2 linked regions of the Pokkaliibacter sp. MBI-7 genome follow. The protein of the gene in region 1 interacts with the protein of each later gene in a pairwise test. Links are inferred from orthologs where the notes say so. Each region holds a gene or a part of one and is shown on either strand. Other genes may lie near its edges.

The links.
Region 2: the proteins of yfcD (region 1) and panC interact in binary tests that used the Escherichia coli proteins (3 or more experiments, as listed by UniProt). The link is inferred for Pokkaliibacter sp. MBI-7 from one-to-one orthologs.

The regions. Positions count from the first base shown.
Region 1 is NZ_JARVTG010000002.1:1,521,440-1,529,211, forward strand. Bases 1,958-4,855 are described here. They hold yfcD (NUDIX hydrolase YfcD), read right to left. Parts: upstream 3,710-4,855; coding sequence 3,206-3,709; downstream 1,958-3,205. Other genes in these bases: QCD60_RS26625 (EAL domain-containing protein), read right to left, coding at 1,958-3,100; QCD60_RS26635 (hypothetical protein), read left to right, coding at 4,032-4,673. Outside these bases: QCD60_RS26615 (hypothetical protein), read left to right, coding at 1-221; QCD60_RS26620 (response regulator), read right to left, coding at 279-875; more of QCD60_RS26625, read right to left, coding at 944-1,957; QCD60_RS26640 (thioesterase family protein), read right to left, coding at 4,858-5,253; QCD60_RS26645 (LysR family transcriptional regulator), read right to left, coding at 5,340-6,260; QCD60_RS26650 (malonic semialdehyde reductase), read left to right, coding at 6,422-7,012; QCD60_RS26655 (ATP-binding protein), read left to right, coding at 7,241-7,772.
Region 2 is NZ_JARVTG010000001.1:3,713,660-3,719,444, reverse strand. The notes cover bases 2,605-5,555. They hold panC (pantoate--beta-alanine ligase), read left to right. Parts: upstream 2,605-3,631; coding sequence 3,632-4,480; downstream 4,481-5,555. Other genes in these bases: QCD60_RS16460 (acetyl-CoA C-acetyltransferase), read left to right, coding at 4,626-5,555; panB (3-methyl-2-oxobutanoate hydroxymethyltransferase), read left to right, coding at 2,838-3,632; folK (2-amino-4-hydroxy-6-hydroxymethyldihydropteridine diphosphokinase), read left to right, coding at 2,605-2,716. In the rest of the region: QCD60_RS16485 (sigma-54 dependent transcriptional regulator), read left to right, coding at 1-92; polynucleotide adenylyltransferase PcnB, read left to right, coding at 853-2,220; more of folK, read left to right, coding at 2,213-2,604; more of QCD60_RS16460, read left to right, coding at 5,556-5,785. UniProt on the Escherichia coli protein: Catalyzes the condensation of pantoate with beta-alanine in an ATP-dependent reaction via a pantoyl-adenylate intermediate.

The DNA.
Region 1 (7,772 bases):
ACACTACGCGAAAAAGACAGATCATCTCGATCAGCATTACCTGCACCGTTATTCTCCTGATTATACTTTTCCATTTTCTACCCCAGCCCTGGCGTGGAATTTTGGATGGGGGTGTTGTGGCTGGCCTAATATGGGGAATACTTTCTTTTTGGTACTGCTGCTGGAATGCATGGTTCAATGTGAACTTTTCTCACTCTGCTGAATTACCGCATCACTCCTGATGAAAAAAAGGACCACATGGTCCTTTTTATTTATATAAATGTATTAATAGCAGAATGCTATTCCGCACTTAAGCCAGGTTTTTCAATATGTATTTGCATATCCAACAAATCAGCAACTTTCTTCAATAACATCTGATTTTCAAATGGCTTCGACAAAATGTCATCCGCTCCCTGCTGAATAGCATCCTGCAGCTGACTCTCACTGAGCGCTGAAACCACCAGCACTTTCACTCCTCGCCAACGCTCATCCTGACGCAAAAAATCCAGAACACTAAACCCATTAAGCCCGGGCATTTGCAAATCCAATGTGATTAGCGAAGGATTGAACTCAGCCAGCTGAGCCCCGGCCTGAAAGCTGTCATGCACAACCCGGGTCTCAAAACCTGCACGTCGTAACACCCTTTCGATAGCACTAGCCATCGCTGGCTGATCTTCAATGATCAAGATTCGCCGGCTCAAGTCCTGAAACTCTGCAGGAACAGGCATATCATGCTCACGCAGAAAGGCGACAAAATGGTCAATACTGATCCTGTTGTCTCCTCTGCCAGGCAGCTTGAACGCTTTCAACTGGCCGCGCTCGATCCATCTGATAACTGTGCGAAAATTCACACCACAGTATTTAGCGACTTCGCCTGTGGTAAGGGCTTTTTTCACGTGACAACCTCTTCTTCTTAAACTATTACAATCAGGGAGCCATTTGATACTCCGCTGACAACAGGCAGTTATTTGTATCCCTGACGCTCGAGAAAGCCTTCAAACTCTTCTACCGGCATTGGCCTTCCCTGCAAATATCCCTGAGTCATATCACAACCTGCTTCAGCCAGGAATTGCCACTGGGGCTGTGTTTCAACGCCTTCTGCCACCACTTTCAGGCCTAAACTCTTAGCCAATGCCAAAATAGCGCAGATAATTGCGCGATCTTCGTTATCGTTCTCGATATCACGAACAAAAGCTCTATCGATTTTCAGTGTTTGAATGGGTAAACGTTTGAGATAGGCCATGGATGAATAACCAGTGCCAAAATCATCAATGGCCAGACCGATACCTAAATCACGTAAAGCAAACAACTGATAAAGCGCCTCATCCACATCTAACATCAGTGTGCTTTCAGTTAGCTCTAGTTCCAGCATCTCAGCAGGAACATCAAATCTCTGCAGTAACTCATGCACTTTATCTACCAGGGACGCATCCATCAGTTGTCTGGCCGACAGATTGACAGCAATTGGGATAGTCCACCCCATGGATCGCCAGTCTGCGATTTGCCGGCAAGCCTCCTCAAGCACCCAGTACCCCAGATTGACAATCATGCCAGTTTCTTCAGCGACTGGAATGAACTCCATAGGCGAGATCATTCCCTCCTCACCCAAGGGAAACCAGCGGATGAGAGCCTCAACTCCAGCTAACTGACATGGGCCAGACGTATCCATTTTTGGCTGATAAAACAGTTTTAACTCATTACGGGGAATGGCCTGCCGTAGTTTGTTTGCAATTTGCAGACGTCCCTGAGGATGCTCCCCCATAGAGTTCTCATAACAGAGAATACGATTCTTCCCCAGCGCCTTGGCACGAAAACGTGCCATATCGGCGTGTTTAAATAACTCATCAGCGTCTCTGGCCTGATTGGGAAACAGAGCAACACCTAGCGTAGCGCTGGGGTAGATTTGCTTGCCGTTTATATCAAAACATTCTGTGCAGATGGTATGCAGCTCTCGGGCGACCGACAGCGCCTCAGCTTCAGTAGCGACATCAGGTACCAGAACAGCAAATTCGTCCGCTTCCAGCCGGGCAATTTCACCACGCTGACCTAGCTGCTTCTTCAACTTTCTCGCTACAGCAATCAAGAGCGCATCGCCAGTGGCATGCCCCCATGACTCATTCACCAGCTTGAAGTTGTCCATATCCAGCAGTATCAGCCCAAGCTGACGAGAAGCTTCAGCCTGCTTCATTAATCGATTGAGATTATCGACGAAATGCTGGCGGTTGGGTAAATCAGTCAATACATCAAGGTAGGCCAATTGATTAAGCTTACGCTCAGCCAGCCGCTGCTCAGTGATATCACTGAAAAACAGGACAAAGTGAGTAACCTCTCCTTGCTCACCCAGAACGGATGAAATATCCATCTGGCTAATGTACATCTCGCCGCTTTTATTCCGATCCAGCACCTCGCCGCGCCAATGCCCCTGAGTAAACAGCTGGGTTAGCATGGACTGATAGAATGGCTGACCATGCCAGCCAGAGCCCAGCATTCGTGGCTTACGACCAATGATCTCGGCCTGCTCGTAGCCACAGATATCTGTACAAGCCTGGTTAGTATTCAGGATATTAAAATGCCGATCGGTAATGATGATGCCCTGAGCAGCATGCTCCAGTACATGTGCCGCTATTTGCACTCTATTTTCCAGCGCCCGGGAAGACGTGACATCTTCCAGCACGCCAACCCAGCGCTTATACCCTTCATCACTCAGACAAATAGCACGCAGGGAAAAGTGATAAGACTGCTGATTCAACGTAAGGGGAAATGACAGATTGGACTGCTTTGCTGTCGAGTTTGACTGCATTAATCCACGCAGAAACTCTTGCTCTGACTCAGGGAGAACAGTCATCCAGTCTTCGGAGCGGAGCCAATATGGTGAACTATCCATACCGAGCAAACTTTTCAGCTCAGGCGACAGCCACCACCCCTCTTCACTACGATATTCCCAGACATAGCCCCCCATGAGCTGCATTGCCTGCCGTAACCGACTCCACTCAGCCTCTATTCTTGAAAAGCCACGCGATGATCCATCCTCAGAAAGATGGCCGATACGCTCTATCAAACTTGTGAGCGTCGGAAACCACTGTTTATCCCAAGACGAATTCATCATATCCAGCGTAGCCATACATCCCAGACTGTTATCGCCAACATAGTTCTGCCATTACCTGACCTTATCAGTCCGGCCGCACCACATATTCAATTAGCAATCTTTTCAGAAACAACAAATTAGTCACATCTTCTCATTTCGCTGTACCGACTGCCAGTAGTGAAAGGCGTTCAGACTTGTTTCTGTAATGTGATCCATTAGCTTAGTTGAGATATTCTCTATCGGCATAAACCATGCTTCCTCTACTTCTTCTGGCTGAAGGCGCAGATCTCCATCCCACATACAGGAGTAGACTCGTCCCCAGACCTGATAGTCATCGCCCTCATCAAAGAACATGCCGTGATCAGTAAGAACAGCCTTAACACCCAACTCCTCTTCCAGCTCCCGCTGTGCTGCATCCCTCCACTCTTCATCAGCAGCGACAACACCGCCAGCAGACAACTCTAACCAGCCCGGCCGAAAATCCTTGCGCATAGTACGACGATGTACACATATCTCACCGGCACTGTTAAAGACCAACACATATACAGCGCGATGACATAGTCCTTCCGCACGCATTCGTGCACGAGAGACACTGCCTATGACGGTATTCTCGCGGTCAACCCACATAATCAGCTCATCACTCATCTATATCCCTCTCAAACGAGATGTACGACTCACAACATGATGAGCATTCGTTCCAAACATTGATACTTATCAAAGGCCTGAAACCGCACTTTAGATATAGTGATCATCGAAAGCTAACGCTTTCCTCCCTGGCTCACTTGGCTCCTGAAGAGTATGGGAGCGGCCCTTTCCCCGGAAAGGGCCTTTATTTTTTCTGTCTGTTCTTTTTATTAGGCGCAATTCAGGCATAATGCGCTCACCTCCAATGATCACTCGTCACCCTGCTATGGTTTCCCTGGTTCGATCCTGCCTAATCGTTGCAATATGCTCTGGTATTGCGAACGTGTGTTTTGCTGCATCTTTTTCCATCCAGATAGATGAAACACTGAAGCCACTGCAATCCATAATTGCAGCGGAGCTACCACAATACTGTGAGCTGCAGCCTCAGTTTTTCATTGAGCAGCATGATATCCCGCCCGAGAATCTGGCAGCGTCACTCCGTCTGAGCTGGCGTGCTGACGGCTACTATGAAGACGATACTCTGCTGGCCACAGCGCCTTTGGCATTGTGGCGCCCTCAGTCTGCAACCAGCGTAACCCTTGCAGATCTTGATCCAACCGCGCCGTTAGCAATAGCCGACCCCCGTAAAGATGCCTATGGTCAGGCAAGTCAGAGCTATTTGGTCGAAAATCACACTTGGCCATGGCCAATGGAACTTATTAGCCTTCAGCCCAGCCAGCGTATATTTGACGTCCTGCGACAAAATGGAGCTTCACAAGGGTTCGTACCTGTTCCTTTGCTGATGGAAGCAGGAATTGATCGCAACCAATGGGCGGTGATGCCTCCATCAAAGCTCCGCCCTGTTGCAGTGATTGATCACTTCTATCTTGATGATCCAGAGCAAGAAGCCTGCTGGCTACACCTGCTGGATAGTGCCATGGTAGTTAACGCTCTGGAGAAACTAGGTTACGAACTCCCGCAATAACTATCACTCCTGCACACTCTTCAGCAATCTGACCAGCTATTTCTTAATATTGAATCTGTAAATAGTTGGCAACATTGATCTTTTTAGTTCCCGCTGATGTTGCCTAACTCGTCGTGAAAAGAGAGCCTCTGACTCACGAGAGCAGCTTCCCCTGACAAGACTTTAATTTAACCACTCGCAAGGATTAAGCTATGGCCATGTGCAGCTGTAAACGCTCCCTGATATCGTCAGTAATCCGCACCGATGTCTTTTGAGTCCAGTCGTAGTAAACCATTGTCACTCGACCTCTAGCCCCCAGTGTCTCACCTTGCCAAGCCTCCTGCAGGACGACAAATGAAGAATTGCCTATACGTTCAATCCAGGTTTTCACCTCTACTGGCTGATTGAAGAACAACTCACCAATAAAATCGACCTCAAGTCGCGCCAGAATCAGATTCCATTTTTTGGGGTCCATATCTGGCGTGAACAGCGGGAACAAGTCATTCCTGGCTAATTCGAACCAGACAGGCAGGCGGGTGTTATTGATATGACCTAAAGCATCCGTATCATAAAAGCCTGGCTCAATCATCTTGCTAAACATGATTACTCCTCCACTGCCGCTATTTATCTGGCAGCAGTTATCACAATTATTTACGTTTACGTCAACTGAGCGCCACAAACGCAGGATTACAGATCCATGCCCACTTTCTTACACTGCAATTTAAGATGAGAGGGGAGATTTTGTACGAACCAGTCGCGCGCCTTCCCACCTGGCTTTGGCTTCCAGTACAAAGAAACTGGCACCGGCTCACGCTCTTTCACTACTGGAATTTGTACCAATACGCCTTCTTCAATTAACGGGTCAGCCATTTTGACCGGCAGAAAACCACTACCCATCCCTTGCTTCAAGGCGGCAATCTTGGCATTAAAACTGGACACAGTGAGCGTGGGTTGACGGTCCAGCAGGCCAGTAGACAGCGGTGCACGATCACGCGAAGTGTCTGCTACGACGATCGCCCGATACTCTCTGATGTCTTCATCATCGGCTGGGCGCTGCAGTCTGGTAAGAGGATGATCCGGCGCCGCAACATAATGAAAGTTCACGTACCCTAGTGTGATCTGATGCAGACCGCGAGCGAACTCCGGGTGCAATGGCGCAACTAACAAATCTGCACGATCATTCAGCAACGCGTCCCATCCACCACCGAGTACATCCTCTTGCAATCTGATGTCGGTATGCCCCTGCTCTTCCCTGTAGAAATGCCCCACCAGTTCGAGAATCGGAAACACGGGCATCACGGAATCAACAGCCAGCGTCAGACGCGACTCCCATCCATTGGCCAACTGCCTGGCCTCCTCGACGATTCGCTCAGATGTCTGCAACAGTTGCCGCCCCTGTTCCAGCAAATACTGCCCGGCGGGAGTCAATTTGGCCTTATGCCCCTGCCGATCGAACAGCAGCATATCCATATCCTGCTCCAGCTTCTGAATGGTGTAGGAGACAGCAGATGTCACTTTATTCAGATCATCAGCAGCTCCGGCAAAGCTTCCTCGCCTGTCAATGGCATCCAGTACACGTAAGGCTTCCAGACTGATCGGTAGTGACATAATAGATATTCCTGTTGTATCAATCGCAAGTACGGGTATCGCATCTAAAGAAAAACAGCGTCCAGACGCCTTAATTAGATACTCAATATCAGACAGTGGCTTGTTTTTTTCGCATTGGCACATTAACTCAAAGATACTTAGCTCCCAAGGAAAACGAATCCATGTCCAACCTCTCGCAGGATGCAATGCAGCAACTCTTCAGTGATGCCAGAACACACAGCCACTGGCAGCCTCGCCCCATCGAAGACTCACTATTACAGGCTTTATATGAACAGGCCAAATGGGGACCAACCAGCATGAACTGCCAGCCCATGCGGCTGGTTTTTGTAAAGTCGCCGAAAGCCAAAGAAAAGCTCAAGCAAGCCCTGGCTCCCGGCAATGTCGATAAAACGATGAATGCCCCGGTAACTGTTATCGTTGCCACAGATATGACATTTTATGAAGGTATGCCCAGACTATTCCCTGCCAATGCAAACGCCAGAGATATGTTTGCCAACAATACGGCGTTAGCGGAAGCAACCGCCCTGCGTAACGCGACGCTACAAGGTGGCTACCTGATTTTGGCCGCTCGCGCACTTGGACTGGATTGCGGGCCAATGTCCGGTTTCAATGCCGATCTAGTGAATGATCTGTTTTTCGCAGGCACAACCATTAAAGCGAATTTTCTTGTCAATCTCGGTTATGGCCTCTCTGATAAAGTCTATCCCCGAGGACCACGCTACGACTTTGACGAGGCGTGCACCATTACCTGAACATTTACACTTGCTTGCCTGTAGGCAGCCATTTCGCTGGCTGCCTGCATGGTACTGAGCTAGTTTAAGTGAACCATATAAGCAGTACTCAACCAGCAACTCCCAGGCCTCAGGCTAAAGAAACACGCGCAAACAGGTACATTACTCAGGCACGGGCAACGTTAGTTGCATTGCATGCGCCAGCCTGATACAAGACTGGCAGTTTTTTACCCTTAGGAAGTTCAAAGGATGGCAAAAGCGCCTCGTCTTTCCCCTTTACAGCCGGAACAGCTGTCCGTTCATCTAAGCAAGAGCGATCTACCATTTTCATCAACTGCTGACCTTGAGCCACTCAGCGGTATCCTGGGTCAGGAAAGGGCTGTAAGAGCATTGCAATTTGGTGTTGCCATGCGTCGCCCCGGCTACAATATTTTCGTTATGGGCGAGCCAGGCACCGGCCGAGCTTCGTATGTACGCTCCTATTTGAAAAGTGAAGCCAAACGCCAGAAGACGCCCTCTGACTGGGTGTACGTTAATAACTTCAGTGACCAGCGTTCCCCCAATGCTATTGAGCTGCCAGCCGAGGCAGGCGCAGCCTTCAAAGACGACATCAATCAACTTATTGATAATCTGCTGCTCACTTTCCCGGCAGCCTTTGAAGACCCACGCTATCAGCAAAGCAAAAATGCTATCGAGCGCGAGTTCAATCAAAACTACGAAGAAGCCTTGGAGCGCGTAGAAAAAGCAGCCAGTCGCCAGGGCATTGCGCTATTCCGTGAAG
Region 2 (5,785 bases), on another replicon or contig:
TGAGCGAAACAGAGCTGGCACAAAAACTCGGGGTCAGTCGCAAGTGCCTATGGGAAAAGCGCCAAAAGCTTGGCATTCCACGCAAGCGCTGATCGTTTCAGGCGGTAACATGGCAAGCAGGTAACACCTGGCAAACTTTGTTACCGCGTTACCTTGATATGATCCCATAGGTAACACATTCCTTCTTTCCACTTCTTGGAAAAAAATAAAACCTAATAAAATCAGTAACTTGAAAAGTTGGCATAGACTCTGCTTTATACATAGCAAAGAAAAATTCTGGCACCTCCAGATCGCTAATAAAAATAAAAACTGATCAGGAACGTGTAGAACGCCTCGGTAAAATAAAAATAAATAGGGGCAGGAAAAAACTGATCGCTTTAGACATCCAGCTTTTTTAACAACCGTTGACGGCTGGAATGGGTTAGGCATAAGAACGAACCAAAAATAAAAATAAAACCGGTAGACGTACTTGCAACCCACTCCACAAAAGCCACTGGTTGTACTGGATATTTAAAGCGATCTGTTTGTTCTTCTTGTTACTCTCAACCATAAGAACAATGTCATGAGTCCGCGTGAATAAAAATAACAGCGGTAGATTCTGTTCACTGCATAAGTTTTCCTTCGAGTAGCAGTTCCCGTTTTTACCTTTTCCCCGTCGGTGGTATCATCCGCTACTCTCGTAGTCGTCCAGCAGATGAGACGCTTACGGCACGATTACACTCCCTTTGCTAATCCAAGAGCGGTATGGAACATCAGGTTGATTTGTATTATCTGATTGGCTTTGCAGCCATCACAGGCATAGCGATACTGGTCGCCCGCCTTCTAAGCCGTCCTCGCAACTCAGACAGAGTAATGAATACAGGTCCGGCTCACCACGACACAGTTCCCGTTGTCCCTCAGGACTCGCGCATCATTCAACGCGATCACCACTCCATTTCCCGCAAAGACATTACCCCGAGCGCACTGAAGGTGTTGTACCGCCTGCAGGAAGCTGGCTTTGACGCCTATATCGTGGGTGGCGGTGTACGCGACCTGTTGTTGCACCTGCATCCCAAAGATTTTGACGTCGCCACTAATGCCAGCCCAGAAGAGGTTCACCGGCTGTTTCGCAACTCACGCATGATCGGTCGTCGTTTCAAGATCGTTCACGTACAGTTCGGTCGCGAAATCATTGAAGTGGCGACATTTCGCGCACACCACGCTGAACAGGAAGAACAGGGCTCGGATCATAGCCGTCAGGCAGCCAACGGTATGCTGCTTCGGGATAACGTCTACGGTACGCTGGAAGAGGATGTTGAGCGACGGGACTTCACAATCAATGCGCTCTACTACACCACGAAAGACTTCTGTATCTACGACTATCATGGCGGCATTAGCGACCTGAATAGCCGCGTAGTACGCATTATCGGTGAACCCGAAGCCCGTTATCGGGAAGACCCTGTTCGCATGCTGCGAGCGATCCGCTTTGCTGGCAAGCTCGGGTTTGATATTGAGCCTGTTACCGCCGCCCCGATTCATGAGCTGGCGCCTCTTCTGGCTGCTGTTTCAAACGCCCGTCTGTTTGACGAAGTGCTCAAGCTGCTCAGTTCAGGTCACGGCCTGCCCACATGGAAACTGATGTGGCAGTACGGACTGATCGCCCCGATGCTGCCTGACACCTGGCAGAGCCTGCAAGGCGACGATGAACAGACTGTGCAGAACCGGATGATGATTGAGCTGGCCCTCGCCAATACCGACAAGCGTATTGCCGAAGATCGCCCCGTCACACCCGCCTTCCTCTATGCCGTACTACTATGGGCACCCTTACTGGAAGAACTCAGCTATTTACAGGATGAAGAGCGCATGCCATTAATTCCTGCCATGCATGAAGCTGCGCAGCGCATTATGGATCGCCAGGTAAAACATATTGCGATTCCCCGCCGCATCAGCAGTATCATGCGTGAGATTTGGGAGCTGCAGTTCCGGCTTCCACGTCGTCAGGGCAAGCGCCCGGACCAACTGATGGAACACCCTCGCTTTCGCGCCTCCTATGACTTCCTGCGCTTGCGAGAAGAGAGTGGGGAAGACCTTAACGGCCTGGGCATCTGGTGGGAGCGTTATCAGGAACAAACTGACGACAGTCGCCGTTCAATGATTCAGGATCTTAAGGAAAACTACAGTGAGCCACCGCGCAACAAGCGTCGACGCCGGCCACGTAAGCGGACCCCCTCCAATGAATGATGCCTGGCATGGTACCGAACTAGCCTGGATTGGTCTTGGCAGCAATCTGGAGTCACCTCACACTCAAGTGAGTAAAGCCCTGGACGAACTGGCAAGCATTCCAGCTACCTGTGTACTGGCTCATTCAGGATTATATCGTTCCGATCCGGTTGGCCCTCCCGGCCAACCTGACTACATCAATGCCGTTGCCTTACTCCGTACGCAGCTTGAACCTCATGATCTGCTGGATAGCTTACAAGGCATAGAACAGCTGCATCAGCGTCGGCGTATTCAACACTGGGGGCCGAGAACACTGGATCTCGACCTACTGCTCTACGGACAACAGCAAATCAGCACTGATCGTCTCCAAGTTCCCCACCCTTATATGAGCCAACGTAGTTTCGTGCTCTATCCGCTGGCCGAAATCAGCCCTGGACTCACCCTCCCCGGTCTGGGTGCTCTGTTCGATTTATTAGCCCAATGCCCGATGGGCACACTGAATCGTATTCCCGTATAATTTTGCTGCACTACAACAAAGAATAAGAGGACATGTGCTGATCTTCGTTGTCATGCCATGTCGCTCCAGTTGCATGCTCAACTAGTCTGGCTTCCATGCCTTGTTCAGGAACATTACTGAAATGAAAAAGGTAACCCTGCACACCCTGACGCAAATGAAAGCGTCTGGCGAAAAAATTACCTGCCTTACTGCCTACGATGCCTGCTTTGCCAAAGTACAAGACGAGGCCGGTGTCGAGATCATCCTGGTGGGTGACTCCCTTGGCATGGTGCTGCAAGGCAATGACAGCACCCTGCCTGTTACCGTTGAAGAAATGGTGTATCACACACGAGCCGTAGCTCGCGGCACACAACGTGCCATGGTGATGGCCGATATGCCCTTTATGAGCTACGCCACTCCGGCACAGGCAATGCAGAACGCCGGTTTACTGATGCAGGCAGGCGCCCATATTCTGAAACTGGAAGGTGGTGCATGGCTGGCTGAAACGGTTCGCATGCTCAGCGACAGAGGTGTACCTGTGTGTGCGCACCTTGGCCTGACGCCGCAAGCGGTCAACAAGCTGGGCGGCTTTCGTGTTCAGGGCCGTACACCTGAAAGCGCCAGGGAGCTGCTTGACGATGCTGCGATTCTGGAGGAAGCAGGCGCAAGCATGTTGCTTCTGGAGTGCGTACCAAGCAGCATCGCCGCCGCCATCACACGGCAAGCACAGGTCCCCGTTATCGGTATCGGTGCAGGCGCAGCAACTGACTCTCAGGTACTGGTCATGCATGATCTGCTAGGCTTGAATACCGGTTACGTCCCCCGCTTTGTTAAGAACTTCATGACTGAAGCAGAAGATATTCCTGGTGCTTTTCGCGCCTATATCGCAGCCGTCAAGGAAGGTCGCTTTCCTTCAGACGAACATGGATTTGAATAATGCTAGTACTGCCCACCATTGCTGAGCTGCGCCAGCAACTCCATGTCGAACGCATGCGTACTCACAAGATTGCCTTCGTGCCAACTATGGGTAACCTGCACGATGGCCATATTTCGCTGATTCACAAAGCCCGTGAAGAAGCGGATGTGGTCGTAGCGAGTATCTTTGTCAACCCACTGCAGTTCGGCGCCAATGAAGATCTGGAGCGATACCCACGCACCTTTGCGGAAGACAGTGCCAAACTCGAAGAAAGCGGTTGCGACTATTTATTTGCCCCCAGTGTCGAGGAGATGTATCCACAGGGCCTGACCAGTCAAACCATAGTTGATGTTCCAAGGCTGTCATCATTGCATTGCGGAGCCAGCAGACCTGGACACTTTCGTGGTGTAGCCACCGTCGTTGCCAAGCTCTTTGGCATTGTCCAGCCAGATGTTGCCATCTTTGGCCTGAAAGACTTCCAGCAACTGGCAGTGATTCGCCAGATGGTCAACGACCTCTGCCTGCCCGTTAACATTCTGGGAGCAGAAATAGCACGTGCAGAAAGCGGCCTAGCGTTAAGTTCACGTAATGGCTATCTGACCTCCTGCGAATTGCAGACGGCGCCCCTGCTGTACCAGACTCTGCAGGGTATTGAGCAGCGCATTAGCGCAGGTGAAGTGGATTTCAGACAGCTCGAAGCGGAAGCCAAGCAACAACTGGATGAACTGGGGCTAAGACCCGATTACTTCAACATCTGTAACCAGGCGACGCTGGAACTGGCAGAGCCCGATGACAAGCAGTTAGTTATTCTGGCAGCCAGCTACCTGGGCAAGGCACGACTGATCGACAATATTCGTATTCAACTCTGAGGCCGGTTATCCGGCCTTTTTATTATCTTGCGCCTTGTCATAGCCATTTAATCTAACCAGCAGCATAGTATCAGCTGGAATATCAACCCGGCCATCACCTATGATGGCCTAAGCAACCAAGTACAACTCATCAAGGGAGATCCTTATGCGTGATGTAGTGATCGTCGCAGCAGGCAGAACAGCAGTTGGAAGTTTTGGTGGTGGCCTTGCAGCTATGACAGCAGCGGAGCTGGGTGCAACAGTAATCAAAACCTTGCTGCAGCAAGTGGATCTTGATCCTGCACAGGTCAACGAGGTCATTCTGGGTCAGGTACTCACTGCCGGTTGCGGTCAGAATCCTGCCCGTCAAAGCGTCATCAAAGCAGGTCTACCTGACACCGTCCCCGGTATGACCATCAACAAGGTTTGTGGCTCAGGACTTAAAGCCATCCACCTGGCCACACAAGCGATTCGCTGTGGTGATGCAGACATCATCATCGCAGGTGGCCAGGAAAGCATGAGCCAGGCCCCCCATGTGCTGCCGAAATCACGTGATGGACAGCGTATGGGTGACTGGAAGATGATTGACTCCATGATCACTGATGGCCTTTGGGATGCATTCAACAACTATCACATGGGCATTACGGCGGAAAATATCGTCAGCAAGTATGGCTTCAGCCGAGAAGAGCAAGATGCCTTTGCTGCTGAGTCACAGCGCAAAGCAGGTGAAGCCATGGCTGCAAATCGCTTTGCGGACGAGATCATTCCTGTCAGCATCCCTCAGCGTAAAGGCGACCCTATTGTCATCGATAAAGATGAACAGCCCCGCCCAGGCACTACAGCTGAATCACTGGCGAAACTTCGGCCAGCCTTCAAACCCGACGGCAGCGTGACAGCAGGCAATGCCTCCTCCCTGAATGATGGTGCGGCTGCAGTTATCCTGGCCAGTGCAGAAAAAGCCAAAGCACTGGGACTTCCTGTTCTGGCCACCATCAAGGCGTACTCAAGCGCTGGTGTAGCACCCGAAATCATGGGTACCGGGCCAATTGACGCGACTCGCAAGTGCCTGGAGAAGGCAGGCTGGGATATCAACGAGCTGGACCTGATAGAAGCCAACGAGGCGTTCGCTGCCCAGGCAATGTCGGTTAACAAAGACCTGGGCTGGGATATCAGCAAGGTCAACGTCAACGGCGGCGCAATTGCACTGGGCCATCCCATTGGTGCGTCAGGTTGCCGTATTCTGGTTAGCCTGCTGCACGAGATGATCAAGCGTGATGCCAACAAAGGCTTGGCGACCTTGTGTATCGGTGGTGGCATGGGAGTCGC